2 regions of the Planococcus kocurii genome follow, and region 2 is predicted to be linked to the other one. Evidence: a T-box and tRNA genes for the amino acid it is inferred to sense, from the RefSeq annotation. Region 2 holds a T-box; the other holds one or more tRNA genes.
The links. A T-box is a leader RNA that pairs with one kind of tRNA and senses whether it is charged. The one in region 2 lies ahead of trpS (tryptophan--tRNA ligase), so its partner is inferred to be a tRNA-Trp.
Positions count from the first base shown of each region.

Region 1: it has a tRNA-Trp gene. The T-box ahead of trpS (tryptophan--tRNA ligase) is inferred to sense a tRNA for this amino acid. The anticodon was not compared.

Region 1 is NZ_CP013661.2:737,847-741,322, forward strand. Features, by position in the region: gene AUO94_RS03770 (inorganic phosphate transporter) at 1-72, opposite strand, end outside; gene AUO94_RS03775 (DUF47 domain-containing protein) at 88-705, opposite strand; tRNA gene AUO94_RS03780 (tRNA-Leu) at 916-999, opposite strand; tRNA gene AUO94_RS03785 (tRNA-Cys) at 1,009-1,082, opposite strand; tRNA gene AUO94_RS03790 (tRNA-Gly) at 1,089-1,163, opposite strand; tRNA gene AUO94_RS03795 (tRNA-Gln) at 1,170-1,241, opposite strand; tRNA gene AUO94_RS03800 (tRNA-His) at 1,253-1,328, opposite strand; tRNA gene AUO94_RS03805 (tRNA-His) at 1,369-1,444, opposite strand; tRNA gene AUO94_RS03810 (tRNA-Trp) at 1,463-1,536, opposite strand; tRNA gene AUO94_RS03815 (tRNA-Tyr) at 1,543-1,626, opposite strand; tRNA gene AUO94_RS03820 (tRNA-Thr) at 1,630-1,705, opposite strand; tRNA gene AUO94_RS03825 (tRNA-Phe) at 1,724-1,799, opposite strand; tRNA gene AUO94_RS03830 (tRNA-Asp) at 1,817-1,892, opposite strand; tRNA gene AUO94_RS03835 (tRNA-Met) at 1,896-1,972, opposite strand; tRNA gene AUO94_RS03840 (tRNA-Val) at 2,040-2,115, opposite strand; tRNA gene AUO94_RS03845 (tRNA-Glu) at 2,123-2,197, opposite strand; tRNA gene AUO94_RS03850 (tRNA-Ser) at 2,218-2,307, opposite strand; tRNA gene AUO94_RS03855 (tRNA-Asn) at 2,313-2,387, opposite strand; rRNA gene rrf (5S ribosomal RNA) at 2,399-2,514, opposite strand; rRNA gene AUO94_RS03865 (23S ribosomal RNA) at 2,652-3,476, opposite strand, start outside.
Region 2 is NZ_CP013661.2:2,810,242-2,813,717, forward strand. Features, by position in the region: gene opp4A (oligopeptide ABC transporter substrate-binding protein) at 1-623, shown strand, start outside; gene trpS (tryptophan--tRNA ligase) at 664-1,659, opposite strand; T-box leader at 1,704-1,914, opposite strand; gene AUO94_RS13645 (DUF3899 domain-containing protein) at 1,958-2,299, opposite strand; gene AUO94_RS13650 (peptide ABC transporter substrate-binding protein) at 2,542-3,476, shown strand, end outside.

The DNA.
Region 1 (3,476 bases), 1.4 Mb from region 2:
AAACCCATTGATAAAGTCAAATATTATAGCAAAAATGACAATCAAAACTGTTAACAGCAATACCATATCCATTAGTCATTTTGCTCCTTAGGCGTTTTTCATAATAATTGATTCGAATGTATTCGCGACTTGCTGACAATGATCAGCAATTTCTTCTAACTCTTCATATATGTCCTTGTATTGAATAATTCGAATCGGATCTTTTTCAGTTTGAAACAGATTTTTTATGGATCGACGCAGAACGGCATCACATTTAGATTCGTAATCTTTAATTTTAATGGCATGAGATCTCATCTGAGGCAGCTTCTTAGAAACCATTAGTTCGACTGCCATTTCTATCTCAATCGTGCTCAATCGAATTGCTTCAACAAATTCAAGCATGTATTCATCTGCTTCTACTATTGAATACATATCAAATCGTGCAGCTGTGTGTTCTAAACCATCTAATACATCATCCATACTCATTGCTAAAGCCAATATATCTTCTCGTTCAATTGGCGTAATAAATGCGTTGTTAAGATCTTGGATTATGGAATGTACAAAAGAATCTCCTTTTGTTTCATAATCCTTCATAGTGTTTGAAAAAATGATCAAGTCATTACTAACTTTTAATTTATACTCAGCAAAATAAGTTGCACTTTCTTTTAAATTCAACGCAATGTCACTCAACTGCAATGCAAACTTATCTTTCTTTTTGAAAGCCATTCTCTCTACCTCCACTATTTTCGCAACATAATTTCTCAGCTAAATTATAATAGCTTATTTCTCGAGATATTAACACTATCTATATAATCAATTTACAAATTCTTAATAAACCGGAATTTTCAGTTTAACCTAAACTCAATAAAAAAACCTCTTAACTATGATTTCTCACAGTTAAGAGGTTTTTGAAAGAGCAGGCAGGCTCTTTCGTGATACCGGCGGTCGGGGTCGAACCGACACTCCCGTGAAGGAACGGGATTTTGAGTCCCGCGCGTCTGCCAATTCCGCCACGCCGGCAAAATATTATGGAGGCGGCAACCGGACTCGAACCGGTGATAAGGGTGTTGCAGACCCATGCCTTACCACTTGGCTATGCCGCCAAATATTGGAGCGGAAGACGAGGTTCGAACTCGCGACCTCCACCTTGGCAAGGTGGCGTTCTACCACTGAACTACTTCCGCTTAAAGCTGGGGTACCTGGATTCGAACCAGGGCATGACGGGATCAAAACCCGTTGCCTTACCGCTTGGCTATACCCCACTAGTAAAAGATGGGGCGGACGAGGGGAATTGAACCCCCGAGTGCCGGAATCACAATCCGGTGCGTTAACCACTTCGCCACGACCGCCACTTTATTATTTATAAGTTCACTTAATGAAATGAAAACATGGGGCGGACGAGGGGAATTGAACCCCCGAGTGCCGGAATCACAATCCGGTGCGTTAACCACTTCGCCACGACCGCCATCATAAAATTAAAAATTGGCAGGGGCAGTAGGAATCGAACCCACATCGGAGGTGTTGGAGACCTCTGTTCTACCGTTAAACTATGCCCCTAAAAACTGGTGGTGGGGGGCAGATTCGAACTGCCGAACCCGAAGGAGCGGATTTACAGTCCGCCGCGTTTAGCCACTTCGCTACCCCACCTAGTGGTGCCGGAGAAAGGAGTCGAACCCTCGACCTACTGATTACAAGTCAGTTGCTCTACCAACTGAGCTACTCCGGCACAAATATTAATAAAAAATGGTGGGTCAGGACGGAATCGAACCGCCGACACTTAGAGCTTCAATCTAATGCTCTACCGACTGAGCTACTGACCCACTTTGTTAAGTAAAAATGGCGGTCCCGACCGGGATCGAACCGGCGATCTCCTGCGTGACAGGCAGGCATGTTAACCGCTACACCACGGGACCATTTGGTTGCGGGGGCAGGATTTGAACCTGCGACCTTTGGGTTATGAGCCCAACGAGCTACCGAACTGCTCCACCCCGCGACAATACTATTTTCTTACGATTAACATTGTGAAATTTAAAACAACGCGTTCACTATGTAAGTGTAAATGGTGGAGGATGACGGGATCGAACCGCCGACCCTCTGCTTGTAAGGCAGATGCTCTCCCAGCTGAGCTAATCCTCCATGAAATTGGTGACCCCTACGGGATTCGAACCCGTGTTACCGCCGTGAAAGGGCGGTGTCTTAACCGCTTGACCAAGGGGCCGTACTTTTAAAAAGAACTTCTGGCGGAGAGCAAGGGATTCGAACCCTTGAGACGGTTGCCCGCCTACATGATTTCCAATCATGCTCCTTCGGCCACTCGGACAGCTCTCCATATTTGGCTCCGAAGGTAGGACTCGAACCTACGACCATCGCATTAACAGTGCGGTGCTCTACCACTGAGCTACTTCGGAATAATTATTCAGACTGGCAACGTCCTACTCTCACAGGGGGAAACCCCCAACTACCATCGGCGCAAAAGAGCTTAACTGCCGTGTTCGGGATGGGAACGGGTGTGGCCTCTTTGCCATCATTACCAGACTGAATTTATTTTGAAAGACAAGTTTTATTATACCATTAGTACCGGTTTTTTCAAGCTTTTTTTACAAAAACTTTCTTATTCTTTCAAAACTGGATAAACGACAGGTGAAACAAGCAAGTTTTTCGCATACAATGTGTTGGTTAAGTCCTCGATCGATTAGTATTCGTCAGCTGCACGTATCGCTACGCTTCCACCTCGAACCTATCTACCTCATCGTCTTTGAGGGATCTTACTTGCTTGCGCAATGGGAAATCTCATCTTGAGGGGGGCTTCGTGCTTAGATGCTTTCAGCACTTATCCCGGCCACACATAGCTACCCAGCGATGCCCTTGGCAGAACAACTGGTACACCAGCGGTGTGTCCATCCCGGTCCTCTCGTACTAAGGACAGCTCCTCTCAAATTTCCTGCGCCCGCGACGGATAGGGACCGAACTGTCTCACGACGTTCTGAACCCAGCTCGCGTACCGCTTTAATGGGCGAACAGCCCAACCCTTGGGACCGACTACAGCCCCAGGATGCGATGAGCCGACATCGAGGTGCCAAACCTCCCCGTCGATGTGGACTCTTGGGGGAGATAAGCCTGTTATCCCCGGGGTAGCTTTTATCCGTTGAGCGATGGCCCTTCCATGCGGAACCACCGGATCACTAAGCCCGTCTTTCGACCCTGCTCGACCTGTACGTCTCGCAGTCAAGCTCCCTTCTGCCTTTACACTCTACGAATGATTTCCAACCATTCTGAGGGAACCTTTGGGCGCCTCCGTTACTCTTTAGGAGGCGACCGCCCCAGTCAAACTGCCCGCCTGACACTGTCTCCCAAGCCGATCAGGCTTGTGGGTTAGAATTTCAATACAACCAGGGTAGTATCCCACTGACGCCTCCTCCGAAGCTAGCGCTCCGGAATCTCAGGCTCCTACCTATCCTGTACAAGTTGCACCAAAATTCAATATCAGGCTACAGTAA
Region 2 (3,476 bases):
ATAAAAACGAAGGCAGAGCGTATGATCCTGAAGCCGCAATGAAGCTTTTGGATGATGCAGGATATGTTGATACGGATGATGATGGATTCCGTGAAGATCCGGAAGGCAAACCACTTGAAATCAACTTTATTTCGATGACGGGTGGAGACACTGCTGAGCCATTAGCTCAATACTATGTACAATCATGGGAAAAAGTTGGATTAAAGGTAAACTTGGAAATGCTTGAGTTTAATACATTCTACGACCGTGTTGGTAACGGCGGAGAAGACGATCCAGAAGTAGATGTCTACCAAGCAGCTTGGGGAGTTGGAATTGACGTAGATCCTTCAGGTCTTTACGGAGCTGAAGCTCTATACAATTTTGCTCGCTGGGAAAACGAAGACAACGAGCGTCTTTTAAAAGAAGGCCGTTCACCAGAAGCATTCGATTTAACATACCGTCAAGACGTATACAAAGAGTGGCAGCAGTTGATGGTTGATGAAGTGCCGGTATTCCCGACTCTATATCGCGCATTACTTAGCCCGGTTAACAATCGCGTATTGAATTATGCAATCGGTGATGGAACTGGCATTTACTTGTCTGATCTTGCTGTGAGTGAAGAAAAAGCAATTACAGCAGAATAATAACCAAATAAAAAAGAGCTGCGATTTTGCAGCTCTTTTTTTATTTTCTTTTACGTCCAAGACCCATAGCATTTTCCATCTTCGTTAAGGTTTTAGTGGCTAGGAAATTAGCTTTTTGGGCACCTGCGTCAAGAATGGTATCTAATTCGTCAGAATCAAGAAGTAAGGCATAACGTTCCTGAATAGGAGCTAAATGTTTGATAACAGCTTGTGCAACGGAAGATTTAAAATCTCCATACCCCGCCCCTTCGTACTTTGTCACCAAATCATCGATACTTTCGCCAGTTAACGCAGCTTCGATTGTTAAAAGGTTGGCAACACCAGGCTTATTGATTGGGTCGTAGCGAACAATTCCTTCTGAATCAGTGACAGCACTCTTAATTTTCTTTTCAATTGTTTTCAAGTCATCAAGCAAAGTGATCATTGCTTTTTTGTTGGGATCAGATTTACTCATTTTCTTTGTAGGGTCTTGCAAGGACATAATACGTGCGCCATTTTTAGGAGTACGTATATCAGGCATAGTAAAGACATCGTTGTACTTCCGGTTAAATCTCTCTGCTAAATCACGCGTCAATTCAATATGCTGTTTTTGATCATCGCCAACAGGTACAATATCAGTTTGATACAAAAGAATATCGGCTGCCATCAATGGCGGATACGTTAACAATCCTGCCAAAACAGAAGCATTTTTCGCCGATTTGTCTTTATATTGTGTCATGCGTTCTAGTTCTCCGATGGTTGAAACACATTGTAACATCCATCCGGCTTGTGCATGCGCTGGAACTTCCGATTGAATAAACAAAGTTACTTTTTCGGGATCAATTCCAACGGCTAGATAAAGTGCCGCCAACGCCTTAATATTTTTACGTAACGCTAGTCGATCTTGAGGCATTGTAATGGCGTGTTGATCAACAATACAAAAAATACAATCATATTCATCTTGCAGCTCAGTAAACTGTTTAAACGCACCTATGTAATTTCCGAGTGTTACCGTACCAGTAGGCTGAACGCCTGAAAAAATTTTCTTCTTGGTCATTATTATTCCTCCTCAAAGTAAAAAACACAGCACACATCCCCTAAAAAAGGGACGAATGATGTGTTTTCCGCGGTACCACCCTAGTTGCCGTCACCGGCCACTCTTCTTCATAACGTGAAGAACACGGAATCAGCTACTACCTATTCACCGATTCAGCTCAAAAGTCCATTCGATGCAGCACTCCATCTGTTTTCACCAACCACAGACTCTCTTATAGAAGGAACTGCATTTACTCTTCTTTTTCATGGCTCATTTTATATCCTATTATTATAATACATAACCAATTTAGGAAGCAATACTAAAGGCTATAAATTACTAGGCAAACCATCATGATCAGCAAGGTGATCGTGCCAGTAAGGAGCAGATACGAACTGGAAAAAGCAATCACTTCAGAAGGCGGCCGCATCTCATCATCTTCAAGAGTCGATTTTAGCTTGAAAGCCTTTCTCATACTTATAGTGAATATATCAAACACACCTGTTCGAACGACAAAAACCCAAGAACCCAAAAACAATAAAATGCCGCCGTAAACAAATGAATTATTAATATACGACAACAACGTGACATGATCAGTCCTAAAAAAAGCAGTAATTAAAATCAATACTTGAATAATTACGATAGAAAAAAACAATTTTTTCAAAATTGGCACCTCGATTCTTACCAATTGTAGAAGAAATTCTAAAAAAAATCAAAATATTTTTTGTTTATCGTAGACTGCGTAAACGCTTACAAATCCAACATTCTCAAGGTTTCTTGTAATATCAATGTAACGCAATTGTTACAAGAGTGTAAAAATTAGCAAAAAAGTTCTGTACAAGAAAAAATATGTATGTATAATTAAGAGTGTACCAAGTTTTCAGAAAATTCGAGGGGGTCAATTTAGTGAAAAACAGTAAGATTTTTTGGCTACTAAGCCTAGTTTTAGTTCTAAGTGCTTTTCTAGCAGCGTGTGGTGGCGGCGATGAAAAAGAAACTGGAACTGACAAACCAGATGACAAAGAGACAGCTGGGGAATTAGACTCAGAGCAAGTATTGAACTTAATGGAAAGCGCAGAAATTCCAACAATGGATCTTTCATTAGCTGAAGATGCAGTTGCGTTTAACATTTTCAACAATGTTAACGAAGGTCTATTCCGTTTAAATCAAGAAAGCGTAGCTGAACCAGCACTTGCGGATGGCGAGCCTGAAGTCAGCGAAGATGGACTAACTTATACATTTAAATTGCGTGACTCAAACTGGTCAGATGGAACACCTGTTACTGCTAAAGATTTTGTCTACTCTTGGCAACGTTCAATTGACCCTGCTACAGGATCTCCATACGGAGCATACATGATGGGCGGATCAATTTTAAATGCTACTGATATTGCTGAAGGAAAAATGGAACCAACTGAACTTGGAGTTACGGCTGTAGACGACAACACGCTTGAAGTAAAGCTTGAACGTCCAGTACCTTACTTTATGTCATTAATGTCTTTCCCAACTTTCTATCCACAGAACGAAGCTTTCGTAACTGAAAAAGGTGACGCTTACGCTTCTAACTCTGATAACTTGATCTTCAACGGACCATTCACATTGACTGATTGGGACGGAACTGGTTTAACTTGGAAAATGCAGAAAAACCCTGAATATTGGGATGCTGAAACAGTTAAACTTGAAACAATCAACTGGGACGTAGTAAAAGAACCTGCTACTTCAGTTAACCTTTACAACTCTGGTGAAAAAGATCGTGCTGCGTTGAGCGGTGAATTTGCAATGCAATACGCAAATGACGAAAACTTAGTAACTGATTTGGAACCAACTGTTTTCTACTTCAAACT